4 regions of the Streptomyces sp. NBC_00019 genome follow, and region 1 is predicted to be linked to each of the others. Evidence: riboswitches for the same ligand, from Rfam matches in the RefSeq annotation. Region 1 holds a riboswitch; each other region holds the start of a gene.
What was found. Region 1 has a riboswitch for cyclic di-AMP ahead of OHU89_RS30445 (NlpC/P60 family protein). Riboswitches for the same ligand answer to the same signal wherever they lie in the genome.
Positions count from the first base shown of each region.

Region 2: linked by a shared signal. The riboswitch ahead of OHU89_RS21285 (transglycosylase family protein) and the one ahead of OHU89_RS30445 (NlpC/P60 family protein) in region 1 are both predicted to bind cyclic di-AMP.
Region 3: linked by a shared signal. The riboswitch ahead of OHU89_RS29320 (transglycosylase SLT domain-containing protein) and the one ahead of OHU89_RS30445 (NlpC/P60 family protein) in region 1 are both predicted to bind cyclic di-AMP.
Region 4: linked by a shared signal. The riboswitch ahead of OHU89_RS40935 (peptidoglycan DD-metalloendopeptidase family protein) and the one ahead of OHU89_RS30445 (NlpC/P60 family protein) in region 1 are both predicted to bind cyclic di-AMP.

Region 1 is NZ_CP108302.1:6,416,479-6,422,095, reverse strand. It holds gene pcrA (DNA helicase PcrA) at 1-1,188, opposite strand, end outside; cyclic di-AMP (ydaO/yuaA leader) riboswitch at 1,642-1,809, shown strand; gene OHU89_RS30445 (NlpC/P60 family protein) at 1,818-2,972, shown strand; gene OHU89_RS30440 (hypothetical protein) at 2,993-3,364, opposite strand; gene OHU89_RS30435 (tellurite resistance/C4-dicarboxylate transporter family protein) at 3,834-4,835, shown strand; gene OHU89_RS30430 (hypothetical protein) at 4,813-5,166, opposite strand; gene OHU89_RS30425 (NlpC/P60 family protein) at 5,591-5,617, shown strand, end outside.
Region 2 is NZ_CP108302.1:4,537,388-4,543,004, forward strand. It holds gene OHU89_RS21265 (exopolyphosphatase) at 1-559, opposite strand, end outside; partial or broken gene OHU89_RS21270 (DUF501 domain-containing protein) at 761-1,165, opposite strand; gene OHU89_RS21275 (septum formation initiator family protein) at 1,211-1,687, opposite strand; gene eno (phosphopyruvate hydratase) at 1,789-3,069, opposite strand; gene OHU89_RS21285 (transglycosylase family protein) at 3,400-4,089, opposite strand; cyclic di-AMP (ydaO/yuaA leader) riboswitch at 4,093-4,260, opposite strand; gene OHU89_RS21290 (transglycosylase family protein) at 4,465-5,388, opposite strand; gene OHU89_RS21295 (RNA-guided endonuclease InsQ/TnpB family protein) at 5,593-5,617, opposite strand, start outside.
Region 3 is NZ_CP108302.1:6,196,207-6,201,823, reverse strand. It holds gene OHU89_RS29340 (polyprenyl synthetase family protein) at 1-795, opposite strand, end outside; partial or broken gene OHU89_RS29335 (hypothetical protein) at 829-1,422, shown strand; partial or broken gene OHU89_RS29330 (RNA-guided endonuclease InsQ/TnpB family protein) at 1,509-2,465, opposite strand; partial or broken gene OHU89_RS29325 (CocE/NonD family hydrolase C-terminal non-catalytic domain-containing protein) at 2,462-2,997, shown strand; cyclic di-AMP (ydaO/yuaA leader) riboswitch at 3,261-3,421, shown strand; gene OHU89_RS29320 (transglycosylase SLT domain-containing protein) at 3,423-3,905, shown strand; gene OHU89_RS29315 (HAD family hydrolase) at 3,912-4,748, opposite strand; gene OHU89_RS29310 (carbohydrate ABC transporter permease) at 4,952-5,617, opposite strand, start outside.
Region 4 is NZ_CP108302.1:8,849,139-8,854,755, reverse strand. It holds gene OHU89_RS40940 (Tat pathway signal sequence domain protein) at 1-1,181, opposite strand, end outside; gene OHU89_RS40935 (peptidoglycan DD-metalloendopeptidase family protein) at 1,381-2,331, opposite strand; cyclic di-AMP (ydaO/yuaA leader) riboswitch at 2,336-2,493, opposite strand; gene OHU89_RS40930 (alpha-galactosidase) at 2,811-4,895, opposite strand; gene OHU89_RS40925 (tyrosine-protein phosphatase) at 5,066-5,617, shown strand, end outside.

The sequences.
Region 1 (5,617 bases):
GCGCGCGCCCGCGCCCGCGTTGGTCCACAGGTTCTTGGGGCGGCGGGACTCGTTGCGCTCGATGACCGCGTTGGCGGCGGACAGGATCGTCTGTGTGGAGCGGTAGTTCTGCTCCAGCAGGATCGTCGTCGCGTTCGGGTAGTCCTCCTCGAACTGGAGGATGTTGCGGATCGTCGCGCCGCGGAAGGCGTAGATCGACTGGTCGGCGTCACCCACGACACACAGTTCGGCGGGCGGGAGGTCGAACTCGGCCGGGGGTACGTCGACGGGGTGCTCGTTCGTCCCCACCAGCTCGCGGACCAGCGCGTACTGGGCATGGTTGGTGTCCTGGTACTCGTCGACGAGGACATGCCGGAAGCGGCGGTGGTAGTGCTCGGCGACGTCCGGGAAGGCGCGCAGCAGATTGACCGTGGTCATGATCAGGTCGTCGAAGTCGAGCGCGTTGGCTTCCCGCAACCGCGACTGGTACATCGCGTAGGCCTGGGCGAGGGTCTTCTCGAAGCCGTCGGTGGCCTGGGCGGCGAAGTCCTCCTCGTCGATCAGCTCGTTCTTGAGGTTGCTGATCTTGGCACTGAAGGACTTGGGCGGGAAGCGCTTGGGGTCGAGGTCGAGGTCACGGCAGACCAGGGCCATCAGACGCTTGGAGTCGGCCGCGTCGTAGATCGAGAACGACGACGTGAAGCCGAGCTTCTTGGATTCCCTCCGCAGGATCCGCACGCACGCGCTGTGGAACGTCATCACCCACATCGCGTTCGCCCGCGGGCCGACGAGCTGCTCGACGCGCTCCTTCATCTCGCCCGCGGCCTTGTTGGTGAAGGTGATCGCGAGGATCTGGCCCGGGTGGACGTTGCGCTCGGCCAGCAGGTAGGCGATGCGGTGGGTGAGCACCCGCGTCTTGCCGGATCCGGCGCCGGCCACGATGAGCAGCGGGGTGTCGGAGTGGACGACGGCCGCGCGCTGGTTCTCGTTGAGCCCGTCGATGAGCGCGGCCGCGTCCAGGACCGGGCGCGGGGCGCCGTCGCGGTAGTACGCGTCCCGGTCCGGCGGCACGTCGAACCGGCCGCCGAACAGGTCGTCCGGAACGGGTTCCGGTACGTGCTCGTCCTCGGGCGGCGGCGGGGGCTCTTCCTCGCGGCCCTTAGGGGCTTGGAGGTCCGCCAGGAAACTGTCGTCAAAGAGGCTGCTCATCGCTCTCCGAGTCTAGGGCTCCCCACTGACACCCCGCCGCCGCCCTGAGAACATGGGCTCTTTTCGGCGGCGGCCGCGGAGGCCGCCTCAGAATCCGAGGATCTTCCGGACCTGGCCACCAGGGACCTCCTCACCCTCCGCCACCGTTCTGTCACGATCCGCGACCGGCCAGGTGGAGACGTACAACTTGCCGTCACACGGGTCGACGACCACGCCCGAGCTTGCCGAGGCACTTCCTGCCGTCGCGGCCGGAAGCGGGCGGACGTCACCACTTCGCACAAAATGCGTATAAGTCATTGCAGATCACTCCGTACTCACCACCGCGAGCACCGTCCTGACCTAAGGTCACGAAAATGTATCGGGCCTATCGGACATCAACCTTCACAGGGGCCACACCCGTTGGCTACCGTGCCGGAAGGCCGTACGACCCCCACCGGCGAACGTCGCCGGGCCGCGCGGCCTCCGCCGAATCCGGAGCGCCGCCGCGCACCCGGAACCGGGGACCCACCGAACTTGGGGTGAATCGGCCGACTCCCGTACCGGGAACGGCCGTAGGGCAACCCTTCCGAACCACCCGCCCGAACCCGACAGCTAACTCGGTAGGCGGAGCATGGAAGGAGTCGCCGACCTTGGCGTCGCACCGTAAGTCGCCTCCCCCGGGTACGCGCGTAGCCGGCATACGCACACCCGCTCTCGCCACGGCCGCCCTCACCTCCGTGGCCCTGCTCTCCCAGACGGCCACCGCCGCGCCCTCGACCGATGACAAGCCGAGCATCGAGGAAGTCGAGAAGAAGGTCGACGACCTCTACCGCCAGGCGGAGTCGGCGACCGAGAAGTACAACTCGGCCAAGGAGAAGACCTCCAAGCAGCGCAAGGAGGTCGACACCCTCCTCGACGACGTCGCCCAGCGCACCCAGAAGCTCAACGAGGCCCGCGAGGAGCTCGGCACCTTCGCCGCGGCCCAGTACCGCACCGGCGCCTCCGCGCCCGACACCGCGACCTTCCTGCTCGCGGACTCCCCGCAGGACTACTTCGACCAGACGCAGCTGATGGGCCGTATGACGTCCCGCCAGAAGGACGCGGTCGACGACTACGTCTCCGAGCAGTCCGCGACGATGAAGAAGCGCCAGGAGGCCACCGACAGCCTCGAGACGCTCTCCGATTCGCAGAGCGACCTGAAGACCGCCAAGGCGACCGTCCAGCGGAAGCTGTCCGCCGCGCGCGAGCTGCTGTCTCAGCTGACCGCCGAGGAGAAGGCGCGCCTCGCGGCGATCGAGAAGAAGAAGCAGGAGGAGGCCGCCCGCAAGGCCGCCGAGCTGGCGGAGCAGCAGGCGGCCGAGCAGAAGGCGGCGGAGGAAGCAGCCGCGGCCGAGGAGTCGGCGAGCAGCTCGTCGTCGTCCTCGGAGGCCTCGGACTCCTCGTACGCCACGAAGGCCGAGAAGGCCCTCGCCTTCGCCCGCTCACAGGTCGGCAAGCCGTACGTCTGGGGCGCCACCGGCCCCGACTCCTACGACTGCTCCGGCCTCACCCAGGCCGCCTGGAACGCCGCCGGCATCTCCCTCCCTCGCACCACCTACGACCAGGTGAACGCCGGCACCACGGTCACCCTCGCCAACGCCCAGCCCGGCGACCTCGTCTTCTTCTACGACGATGTCACCCACGTCGGCATCTATATCGGCAACGGCAAGATGATCCACGCGCCGAAGCCGGGGGCGTACGTGCGCGAGGAGTCCATCTACTACGACGGTGAGTCGGCTATCCACAGCGTGGTGCGGCCGGCCTGACGCGCGGCAGGGCCCTGGCGTCAGTGACCTCCCCGGTTCTCGACACAGGGCCCTTCGCCGGGCTGGGGCTCGGCGTAGACGCCGTGCACCTCGCCGGTCAGCTCGTCCTTCGTCACCCGTCCGGAGACACACACGACGCCCGTGTAGACGGCGTAGTACCCGTTCCCGACGAAGACCCCGTGCTTCTCACCGCACCCGACACGCTCCAGCGCCGCCTCGACCCGTTCGTCACCGAAGACACCGAACTCCCCCGACCCGCCCTCCTTCCGGACCTTCGCCAGCTCCGCGAGGATCAGCTCGGCCGACGCCTGCCCACTGGCCTGCTGCTCCGCACTCAAGGGCGCCCGCATGCGGTACGCGTGGTTGTCGGCGTAGTTGGGGGGAGCGTCCACAGGTCCGTCCTGCTGTCCTCCGGCCGTGTTCGAGGCGGAGGGTGAGGGGGAGGAAGGCAGGGCGGTGGGCGTCGCTGTGGACTGCGCGCACTTCGGCGGGGGCGGATAGGAGTAGGTCGGAGTGGCCGACCGCGCGGCGCCGGCTCCATTGGCCGCCCCACCTTTTTGACTCCCGCATGCGGTGAGACTGACCGCCACGAGGGCGGCGCCGACGAGGGCGAATGATCGTCTGAGGGACATGGCGAGAGTCTGGCGCCCCGGACGGTCGATTGTCATGAGCGGAACTACTCAGATGACGCCCAGGTGGGCGGGGTCCGACGTGATCCGGCGGGCGTGGGACACATCTGCCATCACTCAGTGCACCGGCCGCCGAGCCGCGCCCCCTCCCGTGCCTGCGCCCGCGCGTATTTGCCCGCGCCCGCTCGCGCGCCCTGCCCTCGAGCTGGGCCGCGCTCCTTAGCATCGCCCCATGTCCGGCGCCTCCTCCCGCTCCCCTCACTCCCCCCTCCCCGCCTGGTGGGCCCAGCGGCCGCCCGCCGCCGGGGCTGCCGTGATGGCGACCGGCATCGTGTCCGTCGGTCTGCATCTGACGGGGCACGAGACCCTGTCGCGGATCGCCCTCGTCCTGGCAGGCGTCGCGTGGGTCGCGTTGGCCGCCGACTTCGCCGTACGGCTGCTGTGGGACCGGGCGAGGTGGGTGGCGGAGGCCGAGACGCCGGGCGCGCTCACCGCCGTAGCGGCTACGGCCGTGCTCGGTACCCGTGTCTCGGCGCTCGGCTTGCAGCAGCTCGCCGAGGCGCTGCTCGCGATCGCCGCGCTGTTGTGGCCGGTGCTGATCGCGCTGGTCGTGACGCACTGGACGCGGCGGATGCCGGGGGCGGTGTTCCTGGCCTGCGTCGCCACGCAGGGTCTCGCGGTGCTCGGTGCCACGCTCGCCTCGGCCGAGTCGACGGCGTGGCTCGCCCACGCGGCGCTCGTGCTGTTCTGGCTCGGCCTCGTGCTCTACGGCATCGCCCTGGCCCGCTTCGACCCGCGGCAGGTGACCGCGGGCGCCGGGGACCACTGGGTGGCCGGCGGGGCGCTCGCCATCTCGGCGCTCGCCGGGTCGAAGCTCGTCGCGGCCGACAGCGCGCCGCTGTACCTGTGGAACGACGACGACAGCGGCGTCCTGCGGGCCGTGACGGTCGCGCTGCTGGTGCTCGACCTGGCCTGGTACGTCGTACTGCTCGTCGCGGAGGCGCTGAAGCCGCGGCCGCGCTACGACGTGCGCCGTTGGGCGACCGTGTTCCCGATGGGCATGACATCGGCGGCGACGCTGTCCGTCGCCGCCGCCCTCGACGTGTCCTGGCTCAGGACACCCGGTCAGGTGCTGCTGTGGATCGCGGTGGCGGCATGGCTCGCCGTCGCCGCGGGTGCCGTCGCGTCGGCGCGCGCCGGCCTCACGTCCCTCAGGTCCACAGCACCGCGATGAAGATGTTCGCGACGGTCAGCGCGCCCACCAGTCCGAACAGCCCCTTCTCCACCTTCTCGTCGTCCCGCTTCACATAGACGAGGCCGAGGATCACCACCAGCACGGCCAGCTTGATGCCGATCTTGACGTTGTTGACGGACTGGTCGTCCGCCTGGTTGAGGCCGACCAGGATCACCCCGGTGACCAGCATGGTGAGCGCGCCGTGCAGCATCGCCGGGACGAAGCGGGCGGTGCCCTGACCCATGGCCTTCATCTGGGTGAGGAATCCGCCGAGCAACGAGGCGATGCCGATGATGTGCAGGCCCACGAAGAGGTGGATGAGTACGTCCATGAGGCCGGAGCCTAATCAGGGGCACTTGAGTCCCCCTACACCGCCCTGCCTCTTCCGCCACTATCCCGCACATACGTGACCTTGCATATATGCGGCCCATAGCACCCCGTCACCTCCCCGCGTTCCGGAATCCGCACTTCGGTCATCACCCTGCGTGAAGTCGACGGCGCGAGAACGGAATCACGGTCGCATGCGGTCACCCGGCGGTCTCCTGAGACCAGTTCCGCGCAACCCGTTACCCCCACGACACCGCGAGGTTTAGCGTCCTCCTCCAGGTGACCGGCTCCCCACCGCCGCCCGGGCCAGGGGCGGCAGTCGGACACCACCGCCGAGAAGGTCCGGCGGCGGCCCGCTCCCCCTGTGCGGGCCGCCGCCGGACGCGTGAACCGCTCCGGGCGGTCGTACGAAAGGACGTGCAGTCCACGTGGCAGCGCACCGCAAGCCCAGGCAG
Region 2 (5,617 bases), 1.9 Mb from region 1:
GGTCACCGACCGCCCCGTCCTGGACGAGATGCCGCTCGGTCATCCGCACACAGCCGATGTCGACGGAACGGGCGGCGCGCACCTGGTCGTCCCCGACCACGAACTCCGTCGAGCCGCCGCCGATGTCCACGACGAGATACGGCTCGGCGAACCCGTCGTGACCGGTCAGCTCCTTCGTGGCGCCCGTGAAGGAGAACTCCGCCTCCCGCTCACCGGAGATGACCTCGGGCTCGACCCCGAGGATCCCGACGACGCCCTGGACGAACTCGTCCCGGTTCGAGGCGTCCCGGGAGGCGGAGGTGGCGACGAACCGCACCTTGCCGGCGCCCAGTTCACGGATCACGTCCGCGTACTCCCGGCAGGCCGCGAACGTCCGCTCCAGCGCCTCCGGGGCCAGTCGGCCGGTCCGGTCCACGTCCTGGCCGAGCCGCACGATCGTCATCCGCCGGTCCAGCTCCAGCAGCTCACCGGTGGCGGGATTGACGTCCGCGACGAGGAGCCGGATGGAGTTCGTACCGCAGTCGACGGCCGCGACCCGGCTGAACCCCTCGGGGACCAGCGGGGCGTGAGCGAAGAAGCCGCTGCGGGCCTCGGCGGGATCGGAGACCACGCCCTCCTCGCCCGGCAGTTCGTCCGCCGGGTCGGGAGCCACGAGCGGCTGCACGCACGGACCCTTGCGCCACCACTCCGGCAGCATCTCGATCGCCTCGTCGCCCAGCGGGTTCACGCCGGGCCCCGCGGCCAGGGAGTGCCCCACCAGTACGTGCAGACACTTCACCCGGTCCGGCATGCCACCCGCGCTGGGGAAGCCCTCCAGGACCTCGATGGCGTCACGGCGCGCGATGTAGTCCTCGTGCGCGGCGCGGTAGGCGGCGGCGAGCTCCGGGTCGCTCTGGAGCCGCTCCGTCATCTCCTTCATGACGCCGTTCGCCTCCAGCGTGCCGATCGCCGAGGCGGCGCGCGGGCACGTCAGGTAGTACGTCGTCGGGAAGGGCGTGCCGTCGGGGAGCCGGGGGGCCGTCTCCACCACGTCCGGCTGGCCGCACGGACAGCGGTGCGCGATCGCGCGCAGGCCGCGCGGCGGACGTCCGAGCTGCTGCTTGAAGGCCTCGACGTCGGCGTCGGTGGGCTCGGTGCGCTCAGTGGTCGGCGGGGGCGTTTCCATGCCGTACGAAAGTCTCTCTGCTGTCTGACTGCGGAAAAGGTCGGTTCACTGGTCGGAGGCGTCGGACTTGTCGACCCCGTCCCAGACGTTGGAGTACCAGGGGCGGTCGGCCGCCCCCATGTCGGCCCGCGACTGCCGCGCCGCGCCCGGGTCGACGACGATGAACCCCGTCTCCCCCGGCATCACGTAGTGGAGCCGCTCGCGGATCCGCTGCTCGGCGTACGCGTCGTCCTGCCAGCGTGCCTTCTGGTCCCGCAGCTGCTCGACCCGCTGCCGGGCCTGTTCCTGCTGCCGCTGGAGGTCCGCGATCTCGGCGCGCTGGGAGACGTACTGCCTTATCGGATAGGCGAGCGCGACGATCAGCGAGCACAGGACCAGCGCGAGCAGTGCCGCCCGGCCGGTCAGCCGGGAGCGGCGGGCCTGCCGCTTGGTCTGGGAACGGTAGACCCGGGCCGCGGTCTGCTCGCCGAGCAACCGGATCCTGGTCGCGGTGGAGAACCGGTCCCGGTCCTTGACGGCCATGTCCCAGCCCCTCCTTCACACACGCGCGTACGTCCCCGCACACGGTACGGGACCGGTGCGGGGACGTACGTACGACTGGCTAAGGCTTAGCCCTGCCGAGATCAGCCCTTGAAGCGGGGGAACGCCGAGCGGCCGGCGTACACCGCGGCGTCGTCGAGGATCTCCTCGATGCGCAGCAGCTGGTTGTACTTGGCGACGCGGTCCGAGCGGGCCGGGGCGCCGGTCTTGATCTGACCGCAGTTCACCGCGACGGCGAGGTCGGCGATGGTGACGTCCTCGGTCTCGCCGGAGCGGTGGGACATCATGCACTTGAAGCCGTTGCGCTGGGCCATCTCGACGGCGTCCAGCGTCTCGGTCAGCGAGCCGATCTGGTTCACCTTGACGAGCAGGGCGTTGGCGGAGCCCTCCTCGATGCCGCGGGCCAGGCGCTCGGGGTTGGTGACGAACAGGTCGTCGCCGACGATCTGGACCTTGTCACCGATCTTCGCGGTGATGGTGTTCCAGCCGGCCCAGTCGTCCTCGTACAGCGGGTCCTCGATGGAGACGAGCGGGTACGCGGAGACGAGCTCCTCGTAGTACTCGGTCATCTCGGCGGCCGAGCGGGACTTGCCCTCGAACTCGTACTTGCCGTCCTTGTAGAACTCGGACGCGGCGACGTCGAGCGCGAGCGCGATCTGCTCGCCGGGGACGTAACCGGCCTGCTTGATGGCCTCGATGATGAGGTCGAGCGCGGCGCGGTTGGACTCCAGGTTCGGCGCGAAGCCGCCCTCGTCGCCGAGGCCGGTGGACAGGCCCTTGGTCTTCAGCACCTTCTTGAGGGTGTGGTAGACCTCGGCGCCCCAGCGCAGCGCCTCGGAGAAGGACTCCGCGCCGATCGGGGCGATCATGAACTCCTGGATGTCCACGTTGGAGTCGGCGTGCGAGCCGCCGTTAAGGATGTTCATCATCGGAACGGGCAGCAGGTGCGCGTTCGGGCCGCCCAGGTAGCGGAAGAGCGGGAGGTCGCTGGCCTCGGAGGCGGCGTGGGCGACGGCGAGGGAGACGCCGAGGATGGCGTTGGCGCCGAGCGAGCCCTTGTTGTCGGTGGCGTCCAGGTCGAACATGGCCTGGTCGATCAGGCGCTGCTCGGTGGCGTCGTAGCCGACGAGCTCCGGGCCGATCTGCTCGATGACGGCGAGGACGGCCTTCTCGACACCCTTGCCCAGGTAGCGGTTGGGGTCACCGTCGCGGAGCTCGATGGCCTCGAAGGCACCCGTGGAGGCGCCGGACGGAACGGCGGCACGACCCGTGCTGCCGTCGTCGAGGCCGACCTCGACCTCGACCGTGGGGTTGCCTCGGGAGTCCAGGATTTCCCGGGCTACGACGACGTCGATGGACGGCACGAGCATCTCCTTCATGGGATGTGACACGGTCCGCCGGGACCGCGGTGTGTTCTGCGAGACGAGCCTAACCGGCTCGGGGCGATCGGCCACCGCGTGGACCGCCCCGTGGACAGAACCGAGAGTAAATTGTTTCTGAACGGAACAAAGACGCTTTCGGAAACCTGACAGAAACCGGCGCAGAAAAAAGCCCCGCCCCGGTGCGTACGGGGGAACACGCACCGGAGCGGGGAGCCCGTGGGGACGGGGGGACCCTCACGAGGCCTTCAGTATGAGGACCACGGATGTGAGGGCACTGTGGTTCAGCTGGGTCCTGCTTGAGTGCCGCAGCCCTTACTTGAGGTGCAGCTGCTGACCCGGGTAGATGAAGTCGGCGTCGCTGACGATGTCCTTGTTCAGCTTGAACAGCTTCTGCCAGCCGCCCTTGACGTCGTGCTCCTCGGCGATGGCGCTGAGGGTGTCACCCGTGACGACCTTGTACTCGCCGTCGCCCTTCTTGACCTTCTTGCCGGTCGGGGTGGTGACGGTCTTCTTGGCGGCCGGGCGCTCGGAGGAGCGGGAGGCCCCCTGCTCGGAGGAGCGGGTGCTGGTGCCACTGTCGCTGGAGGAGCTGCTGCCCGAGGAGCTCGACGAGCCGCCGCCGGTGTAGCTCGCGCTGGACAGGCCGACGCCGCAGGACGGCCAGGCACCCTTGCCCTGACCCGCGAGGACCTTCTCGGCGATCTCGATCTGCTGCGCCTTGGTGGCCTGGTTGGCCTGCGAGGCGTACGCCGTGCCGCCGTACGCGGCCCAGGTGGAGGCGGAGAACTGCAGACCGCCGTAGTAGCCGTTGCCGGTGTTGATGGCCCAGTTGCCGCCCGACTCGCACTGGGCGACGGCGTCCCACTCGGAGGCGGTGGCGGCGGAGGCGTTGCCGGCCGCCATCAGCGGGGCGGCTATGGCGACACCGGTGACGCCGGCGAGCGCGGCGGCGCGGGTGGCCTTGGACGGACGACGGTGCTTGCCCTTACCGGAAAACAGCATGGTGGATCCCCTCACCGACGCCTGCGAGGTGAGCTGTCGGGTTCGGGCCGGTTGAGTTGCCCGGCCGCGCATCTCGCGATGCGCGACTTCACCCCAAGCCGGACCAGCGTGAACCGCTGGGCCCGGCACTTACCTTGGGTCCCCCGCTCCTGCCTACGGCGCATGACGCGACGACTGTTCCCGTACGGCCGCTGGCAGGATTCGGCGTTGCGGCAGACGGGGCTCGCGGTGACGAGCGGTGTTGACCGTAGACAGGGAATCCGGGGAATTTCAAAGACGATCAGGGCTTCTGAGACTCATCCCACACTTTCGCCAAACCGGACATTTGATGTGAAGTGTGGCGTGAACTACCGGCATTTCTCTGGGGTTTTCGCCCTATTCGCTACCGAGTACGAGGGTCTGACCGGGCTCGATGCTGCTCGGGTCGGCGCCGATGACCTGCCTGTTCTCGGTGTAGAGCCGGCGCCATCCGCCGTCGACGTCAAGGGAGTCGGCGATGGAGGCGAGCGTGTCGCCGACGCGGACGGTGTACGAGCCCTCGTCGGCGCTCGCGCCGCGGTGCCGGCCGGTGCTCTCCTTGGCGGCGGAGAGGGCGCCGGTGTCGACGAGAGCCGAAGAGCCGCCTTCTTGCCAGGAGTTGTCCGATTCGTCACTCTTTGCCGGTGCTGTGGATGGACTGTCGGACGGCTGTGATTCTTCGGCGCCGGGGTCAGAGGTGTCCGACCTGGAAGAGTTGTCCGCTTCGGTGGACGCCGAGGGCGAGGGGGTCGAGTCGGCGGAGGACTCGGTCGACGAGTCGGACGATCCGGAGGAGTTGGACAGTCCGGACGAGCCAGGCGAATCGGATGATTCAGATGAACCCGACTCTTCGGATGCCGACGGGGTGCCGCTCTCGACGCCGGTGTCGACATCGTCCGAGGCCGAGTCCTTGCTCAGCCCGTTCAGCAGACCGCAGGTGCCCCAGACGCCGACGCCCTGGTCCGCGAGGACCTTCTCGGCGACGGCTATCTGCTGGTTGCGGCTGGCGAGGTCGGGGCTCGTGGCGTAGTCGAGGCCACCGTGCTTCTCCCAGTTCTCCTGGGAGAGCTTGAGCCCGCCGTAGTAGCCGTCGCCCTTGTTCGCGCTCCAGGAACCGTCGGTCTCGCACTTGGCGACCTGGTCCCAGGTATTCCCGTCGGCCGCGCTCGCGCCGGTGGCGCCGAGAAGCGGGATCGCGATGGCGGAGCCGGTCACTCCGGCCGCGACGAGGAGTGCCGGAGCCTGGCGGGGGCGACGGTGACGACCGTTCCCGGTGAGCATGCGGAGGCCTTTCGCGAGACAACAGTGACCGGCGCGGCGGGTGGAGACAGTCACCGCGCTGATGCGTGAACGTATCGGCAGTCGATCACTTGTCACAAGTTAATGCCGCGTAGATCACGTGAAGATCACAGAGTTGAGGGCGGGTCATGTTTGGCCGGTTCCAGCACAACTCCCGCTGTGACACGCATTGACATCCTCCCCCTCTTAAAAGAGGGGGATTCCAACCCAG
Region 3 (5,617 bases), 220 kb from region 1:
GATGTCGTCCGCGAGGCCCAGCCGCGCCGCCCGCTCCCGCAGTCGCAGCACCGGCATGGTCGGGATGCCCTCGCGCAGATCCGTCCCCGGCGTCTTCCCGGACTCGCGGGAGTCCGAGGCGATGTCCAGGACGTCGTCCGCGAGCTGGAAGGCGACGCCCAGCCGCTCGCCGTACTGCGTCAGCACGTCGACCACCGTCTCGTCGGCGCCCGACATCATCGCGCCGAACCGGCAGGACACCGCGACCAGCGAGCCGGTCTTGCCGCCGAGCACGTCCAGGTAGTGCTCGACCGGATCGCGGCCGTCCTGCGGCCCCGCGGTCTCCAGGATCTGGCCCGTGACCAACCGCTCGAACGCCTCGGCCTGCACCCGGACCGCCTCCGGACCGAGGTCGGCCAGGATGTGGGAGGCGCGGGCGAAGAGGAAGTCGCCGGTGAGGACCGCGACCGAGTTTCCCCACCGGGTGTTCGCGCTGTCGACCCCGCGCCGCACGGACGCCTCGTCCATCACGTCGTCGTGGTACAGCGTCGCCAGGTGGGTCAGCTCCACCACCACGGCCGACGGCACGACTCCGGGGGCGTAGGGGTCGCCGAACTGGGCAGTGAGCATCACGAGCAGCGGACGGAAGCGCTTCCCGCCCGCCCGTACGAGGTGCTGCGCGGCCTCCGTGATGAAGGGGACCTCGCTCTTGGTGGCTTCGAGCAAACCCTCCTCGACGGCCGCCAATCCGGCCTGGACATCGGCTTCCAGAGCCTGGTCCCGCACGCTCAGCCCGAACGGCCCGACGACGGTCACGAGGGGTCTCCTGTCTGCTGGTGTCTACTGGCGATTACACGGTTTGTCGATAGGTCGCTGCCATCACTCAAGTCAGCGTATCCGGTCACGTTTCGATCACCACTGCCGCCCACCCGTGCAGCACGGGCGGTATCGGATCACGACCGGTATGTTTTTGATCACCTGAAAAGAACGGATATCTTCCGACTTGCACGGAAGTAGTAGAGCGTGTCTCGAACAACCGTTGACGTAGATCCCGGCAGCCACCCCCCGCCCGAGGACGACACCGCCTTCTTCGGCCAGCCCGAAGGCCTGCTCACCCTCTCCGGTCTGGAGGTCTGGGAGCGCTTCTCGTTCCTGGGCATGCAGGCCATCCTCGTCCTCTACTTCGCCGACACCGTGGCCAACGAGGGCATGGGCATGTCGGCCGGAACCGCCGCGTCCGTCTCCGCGGCCTACGGCACCCTCGTGTACCTCGTCTCGGTCGCCGGCGGCTGGCTCGCCGACCGGATGCTCGGCTCGTACCGCGCGGTCCTGTGGGGCGGCATCCTGATCGCCTGCGGCCACTACTCCATGGCCGTACCGACCTCGACCATGACCTGGGTGGGCCTGGGACTCATCAGCGCGGGCACCGGCCTGCTCAAGCCCAAACATGTGTGACTGTGTGTGTGACAACGACGTGCACTACGTGACTCCGCCCACGCGGTAACCGTGCGGGCTTCCTGCGTCGCTGACTAAGCAGCGTCACAGAGGGCCAGACCGGCCCTGTGCAGGACGTTCGAAGCACCCACCACGTCGGCGTTCTCGGTGAAGCCGCAGGAGAGGCATTCGAACTTCGCTTGGGTGACGCGGTTCCCCCTCGCGACGTGCCCGCATCCTCCAGCGGAGAGTGGGCAAGTGCGGGAGGTGTTGCGAGCATCCACCGGGATCACCAGGCGACCGGCGCTTTCAGCCTTGTTCGCCAGGATTCCGAGGAACTGTCCCCAACCCGCGTCGAGGATACTGCGGTTGAGCCCGGCCTTGGCGGCAGCGCCGTTCGGGAGGAACGCGCCGTCGTTGTCGGGGTCAGGCTTGGGTGCAGGCGCCCTGGTCATGCCCGCTGTGTTCAGTCGCTCGTGTGCGATCGTGTCGTGGTCACGGATCAGCGCGCGGGCGGCCATGTGGTGGAAGTCGAGTCGCTGGCGCCGGATCTTGGCATGCAGCTTGGCGACCTTCCGAGCAGCGGCGCGGTGCTTTTTCGTGCGCTGCCGGGTCCGCCTTGGAAACGTCGCCAGGTGCCGCTGGGCTTCGGCCAACTCCTCGGCCGCAGCATCGAGGAACTTCGGGTTCGGCTCATGCCCGCCATCCGAGGTGGTGAAGAAGTGCACGGTGCCCATATCGATGCCGACGACCGCACCGGTCGGTGGCAGCAGTTCGGCGGGGACGTCTGCGCACGCCAGGATGACGTACCAGCGCTTGCCCTCGCGCTTGATGCTGATCGTCTTCACGCGTCCCTGCACGGGCCTGTGCTGGTGCACCCGGATGTGGCCGACGCCTTGGAGGCGTACGCGGGTCCGGGCATCGTGTGGGGTGGAGTCCCAGCGGCAGCCGTCCCCATCCTTCGGGAAGACCACTGTGTCGAAGTGTCCGCCGCCCTTAAACCTGGGGTACCCGGGCGTGAGACCCGCCTTTACCCGGCGAAAGAACGCTGAACGGCATCGGGCACGCCTTCCCGCCCGGGCACCGCATCCGGCTCGCCGTCTCCTCCGCGTACTGGCCGTGGATCTGGCCGCAGGCCGACTCCGCGGCGGGGTTCGCGCTGGAACCGGCGACGAGCCCGAGCAGTCCGAGCCGCTCGGCGTCAACTTCCCCGCCACGCTGGACGAACCGCGCCCCGAGCGACTGGTCGTACGCGATGTCGCCAAGGGTGAGTGGCGTCTGGAGGTCGACCCCCGGTACGGCGGCACGCGCGTGTACCCGGATGGTCTGGAGTTCACCGAGGATGCGCTGGAGACGTACACGATCGACGAAACGGACCCGCTGTCGGCGCGCACCCGCTCGGACTGGTCGATCCGGCTGCACCGGCCGGAGCTCGCGTGGGACACGACGGTCCGTACGCGCTCGGAGATCAGCTGTGACGGGGTGGGATTCTTTCTGGCCGCCAACGAGGTGGTCTGCGCGGAGGGCGGAGAGGTGGTTTTCCACCGGACGCGGGAGAAGAGGATTCCGAGAACAGCCGGTTGAGGTTAATTGCCCGATTTGCGGCCGCATTTCATCTCAGTGACTTGAGTCACTTCCACCTGTGGGCGAGCTGTGTGATCCCGTCCGCCGATCCACCTTGCCCGAACGCCAGTTGGCGATTGGCACCCGCAAAGGATCAAGCACCCCATACGCCTCAGACCGAGGTCAATGGGCCCGTTGTGTGAATCCGGTACTTGTTCCGGACATGTGCTCTCGCATACGTTCCCGGCCGGGCGGAACGCCGAATCCTGCCGCCGCCCGGAGACCGCTCACCTACGAGAACTCACGGCAGGAGCGGGGGAACCAGGTAAGTCGCCGGACATAACGGACCGGCTTGGGGTGAAGTCGTGTCGCCGTACGGCGGCCCGGCCGGGCATCTCCCGCCCGAACCCGACAGCTCACCTCGCAGGCGCCGGAGAGGAACTGTCATGCCTGCTGCCGCTCAGCACCGTCGCACCAGAACGTCCCGCCTCGCCCGCAAGCTCGCCGTCGCCGGTACCGGCATCGCCGTGCTCGCACTCCCGGTCATCGGCGCGACCAGCGCCTCCGCGGCCACCCCGACCGTGACCACGGCGACCTCGCTGGGCTACGCCAACACCCTCGACGGCTGGATCCAGGCGTCGCTCCAGGTCATGGCCCAGAACGGCATCCCCGGGTCGTACGACAGCATCTACCGCAACATCCTCCGCGAGTCGTCCGGCAACCCCTACGCCATCAACAACTGGGACTCCAACGCGGCCGCCGGCACCCCCTCCAAGGGCCTGCTCCAGGTCATCGACCCCACCTTCCAGGCGTACCACGTGTCCGGCACCTCGTGGGACCCCTACGACCCGGTCGCCAACATCACCGCGGCCTGCAACTACGCGGCGCAGCGGTACGGGTCGATCGACAACGTGTGGGGCGCGTACTAGGCCGAGTCACCGCCGGGCCCCGTTCCCGAGCAGGTTCCCCTGGAACAGCCTCTCCAGGACGACCGCGATGCCGTCGTCCTCGTTCGAGAGGGTGATCTCGTCGGCCATCGCCTTGAGTTCGGGGTGGGCGTTGGCCATGGCTACGCCGTGGGCCGCCCAGTCGAACATGGGGATGTCGTTGGGCATGTCGCCGAAGGCGATGGTCTGTTCGGGGCCGAGGCCGAGGTGGTCGGCGGCGAGGGCGAGGCCCGTCGCCTTGGTGATGCCGCATGGCTGGAGTTCGACGGTGCCGGGGCCCGACATCGTCACCGTCGCGAGGGAACCGACGACTCCGCGGGCCGTCGCCGCCAACTCGTCGTCGGACAGGGCGGGGTGGCGGAGGAGAACCTTGCTGATGGGCTCGCACCACAGGTCGTCGCGGCGGTCGACCCGTACGGCCGGGAGGGTGGGGTGCGGCATCAGATACCCCGGTTCGATGAGCGTGAGACCGTCGACGCCGTCCTGGTCGACGGCGGCGTAGACCTGACCGAGCTCGGCCTCGATCTTGCCGAGCGCGGTCTCGGCCAACTCCCGGTCCAGGGTCACCGACCACAGCAGACGGTCCGCGCCGGCGTCGTACACCTGCGCGCCCTGCCCGCACACCGCGAGCCCCGTGCTGCCCAGGTCGTCGAGGAGCGGCCGCACTCTCGGGGCCGGCCGGCCGGTCACCACCAGATGCCGGGCCCCTGCCTCCGCCACCCGCGCGAGCGCGGCGAGCGAACGGTCGGAGAGCGTGTCGTCGCCCCGGAGCAGGGTTCCGTCCAGGTCAGTGGCGACGAGTGAATATGCGGTGGGTGCGGCCATGATCAGAGAATACGGATGGAAACCCCCATCGACTCGACGCGAACCGGACGGCTGCACCCTTCACATCCGTTGACGTCGGCTCCGGTTCGACGCTCAAGTGGAATCTCGTACCACCAGTTCCGTCCGAGCATCCCGTACTCAGCCTGCGGGCATGGCGGTTGACGACGTACCCGGTGGTTCGCGGCACCCGTTCGGGTGGGCCGTCAGGATTTGATCGAGCCGCTCAGCAGGTCCAGCGACCAGAAGCGCTGGATCACCAGGAAGAGCGCGATCAGCGGGAGGACCGCCAGCAGACAGCCGGTGATGACCAGGGTGTAGAGGGCGGGCTGTGAGGCACCTTGGGCGAGGAGCGTGTAGAGGCCGAGGGTGATCGGGAACTTCTCGTCGTCGGCCAACATGACGTACGGCAGCAGGAAGTTGTTCCAGATGCCGACGAACTGGAAGAGGAACACCGTGATCAGGCCCGGGATCATCATCGGCACCGCGACCCGGGAGAAGATCCGCCACTCGCTCGCCCCGTCCATGCGGGCCGCCTCCATCAGCTCGGCGGGCACCGACGCGGCCGCGTAGATACGGACCAGATAGACGCCGTACGGGGAGAGGATCGACGGCAGCAGCATCGACCAGTACGAGTCGGCGAGGCCCAGTTCGGAGAGCAGCAGGTACTGGGGTACGGCGAGGACGATGCCCGGGACCAGGACGCCGGCCAGGATCATCTTGAAGATCGCCTCCCGGCCGCGGAAGGCGAACCGGCCGAGCGCGTACCCGCCGGCGGCGGAGACCGCGGCGGAGAGCAGGGCGCCGAGGCCCGCGTAGAAGGCGGAGTTGAGCATCCAGCGCCAGTAGATGCCGTCGCGGTACGTGGTGAG
Region 4 (5,617 bases), 2.4 Mb from region 1:
TGCCAGAAGTCCCTGAGGCCGAAGGAGAGTCCGCCGCTCGCGCCACCGACGTAGCCGAAGCCGCCGGCGCGCCGCCCGGCGGCCGCGTGGATCCAGCCGTAACCCGCCTTGGTGCGCTTGCGGACGGTGTAGCCGTCGGCGTTGGGCTGGGTGAGTGTGTAGTCGCCCCAGGTCGGGATGTAGGCGAGGCGGCTGGAGACGCGGGTGTCCCAGGTGGCGGTGTCGGGCAGCTTCTCCCCGGCGATCTGGGCGCCGCGGACCGCCGCGCCCGGGTCGCGTCGCAGCCCCGTGATGCCCTGGACGGCCTCGCCGAACAGTCCGCCGTCGGAGTCGGCGAACCGTATGTGCCGGTCGTAGGGCTGATCGCCGAGCGGCACGGTGAAGCGGACACCGAGGCCGCGCAGGAAGTCGCCCTGGTCGGAGCCGGGCTTCTGCTCGCCGTCCCAGACGAAGGTGTGCACGAGGCGGAAGGAGTCCGCGCCGGCGAAGAAGGGGAAGCGCAGGGTGTACGGCAGCCAGTTCCGGCCGCCCTTGCGGTGCCGGCCCTCGACGCGGACGACGGCCCGGACCGGACCGTCCTGCTCGATCTCGACCTTCTCGACCCGGCCGGCGAAGCTCTCGACGTCGGCGCCCTCTCGCACGGACTCCTGTCGCAGGGCAACCAGCTTCCCGTCCCGCGCGATCTCGGCCGACCCGCGCCGCACGCTGCGGACGACGGTGTCGGAGCCCTTGGCGCCGAACACGGCTGTGATCACACCGGTCGACACCTCGACCCGGCCGCCGGACCGGGTGACGGTGACCTTCCGCTCGGGGGCCGCCGGGCTGCCCGCCGCGAGCCTGTACGCGGAGGCCTTCGGGGCGCCGGGCGCGATCGCGTGCGCGGTCCACTTCACCGAGCCGTCGGGCCAGTGGCCGGTGACCCAGCTCTGGACGGGGACGTCGTCGCCGGCGGCGGTGGTGGTCAGCCGGAACATCTGCTCCGGCCGGTACGCCCCGCGGGCCCACGGCACGCCCCAGGTGGTGCCGGCGTGGGCGTCGGGCGTCGCGCCCTCCAGCCAGCGGAGTTCGGTGTCGTCCGCGTCGGCCGCGGTGGCGGTGTGGGACAGGGCCCAGGAGAACTGGGCCGCGGCGGCCGCGGCTGCGGCGCCCTTGATGACGGCGCGTCGGTCGACGCCGGGCACGGGGACCTCCGGATGATGCGAATAGAAAGCGCTTGCATCGCTACGGAGATCACTGTGTCCCCACCTTCCCCTCACTGTCGACGCTTTGGACAGCCGTGCCACAAGAACGCAATAAAGTGATCATGAGCCCGCAAGAGCGAACACCGAAGGCCGGACCCGGGGATCGGGATCCGGCCTTCGGTGGCACAGGGGGAGGGCGTCAGCTGACGGAGACGCCCTTCGCGCGGAGGTAGGCGAGCGGGTCCACGTCCGAGCCGTAGTCCGGCGTGGTGCGGATCTCGAAGTGGAGGTGCGGGCCGGTCACGTTGCCGGTCGCGCCGGAGAGGCCGACCTGCTGACCCTCGGTGACGGTCTGGCCGGACGAGACCGAGAGCGAGGAGAGATGGGCGTACTGGGCGTAGTAGCCGTCGGCGAGCTTGATGACGACCTGGTTGCCGTACGCGCCACCCCAGCCGGCGGAGACGACCGTGCCCGCGCCCACGGCCTTGAGCGAGGTACCGGTCGGGACGACGAAGTCGACGCCCGTGTGGTAGCCGCTGGACCACATGCTGCCGGACATCCGGTACGGGGTACCGACGGTGGCGCCGGCCACGGGGAGGGTGAAGCCGCTGGAGCTGGTCGTCTCGCTGCTCTGCGTCACGGTCGTCGTGTTCGACGAGGAGGACTTGGAGGATTCGGAGGAGGCGGACGAAGAGGACTTCTGGGTCTCCGCCGACTTCTGCGTCCCCGCGGACTTCTCCGTGCTCGCCGCGGCCTTCTTGCCGAGGGTGAGCTTCAGACCCGGGTGGATCAGCGCCGGGTCGGAACCGACGGCCTCGCGGTTGTCCGAGTAGAGCTTCTGCCAGCCACCGCTGACATTCTGCTCGTCGGCGATCTTCGAGAGGTAGTCACCGGACCGCACCGAATAGGTGCGCACGGTCGCGGTGTTCGCGGCGCTCTTCTTCTCCGCGGTCTTCTTCTCGGTGGCCGTCTTCTCGGCGACCGGAAGGGACTGGACGGCCTTCTCCGAAACAGACTGCGGGGTGGCCGCGTGGGCGCCTGCGGCGCCCATCAGCGGGAGGGCGAGTGCGGCGCCACCGGTGCCGGCGACGGCGATCGAACGGGTCAGGCGCTGGGCCTTCGGACGGCGGTGCTTACCCTTCGCGGGCATGGCGAATTCCTCTCCGGCGCCTGCGAGGTGAGCTGTCGGGTTCGGGCTGGAGATGCCCGGCCGCACCGAAGTGCGACTTAACCCCTAGCCGTTCCGGAGACCGGAACAGGCGGTTGTACCTGTGGGTCCCCCGCTCCTGCCGTTCACGGGTGAGTTGTGCGGTCCCCGGGCGGCGGCAGGATTGGGCGTCCGTCCGGATTGATGGCGAACGTAAGCGAGCAAGACGCAAAGGGACAAGTGAGAGGTTCCAGGTGAATGCATTCCTCTTGATCCGCTGTGAGAATTACCGGTCACCCTGCGTGAATTGCGCACGCCTCCCGCCATGCAAAACCCCTGGAAAAGAACGGGAATTACGTGAACATGACGGGCGACGCACGGTCACGGATATGACGCTCCTCACGTGGCACTTTCACAGCTTCCCTTATTCCAGAGCGAGTTGGAATGAAGGATGAGGAAGGCGTCAATTTCGGACAGACGACTCAGATGCGACGCAGCCGGAGAACTGCCGCATCCAGGTCGCCGCGCAATCCGACGTGAAGTCCGTGATGCAGCAATACGGCACCCCTGTGAACTTCGCCCGTTTCGAGGCATTCGTACGACGCTGTCGGGTCGAGCCCACGCAGCCGCAGCGCCGGCACGGGCTCGCCGTAGCTCTGCGCCTGGAGCCAGGCGAGCACGACGGTCTCGTCCCCGAGGACGTACTGGACGGCACTGAGCCCGCCCCGCGGCGGTCGCAGCCGGTGGAGGTCACCGCGCTGCACCACGGGCCGGATCTCCTTGTAGAGCTCCACCCACTCATGGGCCTCGGCGAGCTCCTCCTCGCTCCACTGCGTGAGGTCGCCGCCGACGCCGAGCACCCCGGCCATGGCGCTGACGAACCGGAAGCGCAGCGAGCTGACCCGGCCGTTGAGCATGGCGTTCGGGCTGTCGGTCACCCAGGCGGCCATCACGCGCGCGGGGTGGATCTGGCCGAAGCCGTGCTGGATGGCGAGCCGGTCGAGCGGGTCGGTGTTGTCGGAGGTCCACACCTGGTCCGTACGGCCCATGACACCGAGGTCGATACGGCCGCCTCCGCCCGAGCAGGACTCGAACGCGACCCCCGGATGGGCGGCCCGCAGCCGGTCCAACAAGGCGTAGTAGGCGTGCACGTGGTCGACCCAGAGCCGCTGCGGGTAGGGCTCGCCGGGCCAGCCGGCGTCGGTGAAACTGCGGTTGAAGTCCCACTTCACATAGTCGATCGGGGCGCTGGTCAGGAGTGCGTCGAGGTGGCCCCAGAGGTACTCCTGGACGTCCTCGCGCGCGAGGTTCAGTACGAGCTGATTGCGGAATTCCGTCCGCTTTCGTCCCGCTTGGTGCTGAACCCAGTCCGGGTGCGCCCGGTACAGCTCGCTGTCCGGGTTGACCATCTCGGGCTCGACCCAGATGCCGAACTGCATACCGAGCGCGTGGACGTAGTCGGCGAGGGGCTTCAGGCCGCCTGGGAAGCGGTCGCGGTTGGGCGTCCAGTCGCCGAGGCCGGCGCGGTCGCTGGTGCGGGTGCCGAACCAGCCGTCGTCGACCACGAACAGCTCGACGCCGATCGCCGCGGCCCGCCGGGCGAGGGTGCCCTGCTGCTCCTCGGAGATGTCGAACTCGGTGGCCTCCCAGGAGTTGAACAGCACGGGCCGGTCCCGGTCGGCGTCCGGGATGACGTGCGCCCGCTGGTACGCGTGCCAGGCCCGGCTCGCCCCGCCGAAGCCGCCGTCGCTCCACAGTCCGGCGAAGACGGGCGTCGTGAAGGACTCCCCCGCCGCCAGCCGCAGCAGACCCGACTCGTCGTGTCCGACCCCGCCGGTGACCTGCACGCGCGCGTCGGAGAGTTGGGCCACGGCGATGCGCCAGGAGCCCGACCAGCCGAGGGCGCAGCCGTAGACCTCGCCGCGTTCCTCGGTGGCGTCCGTGTCCAGCGCCACCCATGGCAGGTACTGGTGCCCGGTGTGCCCGCGGCGGCTGCCGATGACCTTCTCGCCGTAGGTGAGCGGCGCGCTGGTCAGCCGGGACTCTGCGGCCCAGCGGCCGTGCAGATGGGACAGCCGCCAGTCCTCGCGGTCGGGCAGGGTCCAGGTGGCGGAGTCGGCGCGCAGGAGCTCCACCGTCTCGGGCCCCTGGTTGTCCAGGGTCACCCAGCGCTCCACCACATCGGCGCGCATCCGGTAGTGCAGCGTGATCGCCAGCCCGGCGTCACGGAACCGGAGCCGCAGCTCGTCGCCGTCGGTGTCGCCGGAGGTCTCATGGGACTCGAAGGTCCACTCGGTACCGCGCCGCTCGTCGGTCCGCACCGACAGCGCGGGCCGCACGAAGCGGGGGCCGCCCTCGACGGGGTACTCCTCGCGACCGTCGAGCGGGGACTCGAAGCCGCGTTCGGCGGGCAGGGGGCGGGCGGCGAGTTCCTCGGCGTCGGCGAGCTCGATTCTCGGGCCCCAGTGGAGGTACAACAGGACGTCGTCCCCGGTGAGGTGGACGGCATAACTGCTGGCAGGCCCGGAGAGAAGCCAGGTACGGCCGGTTTCGGAGATCTCCAGCATCAAATCCTCACAGATACAAACAGGTGCGCTCAAGTGCCAACATCATCAATGGCCGCGAGCCCTGGGTGCAACGCCTGTGGACAACTGATTGCCCCAGGAACCGATGTCGTATCGTCGAGGAGGTGCCCGCTGACGAGCCGTGACGGCGGGACCGGCTGGGAGGAGCCCCCGTGACGCAGCAGATCCCGTCGACCGAGCCCGAGCTGACCGGAGTCCGCAACTTCCGGGACGTCGGCGGTCTGCCGACGGTGGACGGACGGCGGGTGCGGTACGGAGTGCTGTTCCGCAGCGGTCACCTGGCGCACGCGACCGACGAGGACGCCGCGTTCCTCTCCTCCCTGGGGCTGCACACGGTCTTCGACTTCCGCAACGCCTCGGACCAGAAGCTCGAGGGCCCCGACGTCGAGCTGCCGGGCGTGCGCAATGTGAACCTCCCGCTGAGCGACCCGGCGGACGGCTCGGAGTTCTGGAAGATGGTCCGGGACGGCGAGATCGAGCAGCTGCGCGAGATCCTCGGCGACGACAAGGCGGCGAACCGGATGATCGCCTCGTACCGCAAGATCGTGAAGGAGCGCACCGCCGAGCACTCCCGCGTCCTGCACTCCCTCGCCGAGGAGAGCGTCCCCGCGCTGATGCACTGCGCGGCGGGCAAGGACCGTGCGGGCCTGTCCATCGCCGTGACGCTGCTCGCCCTCGGCGTGGAGCGGGAGGCGATCGTCGCG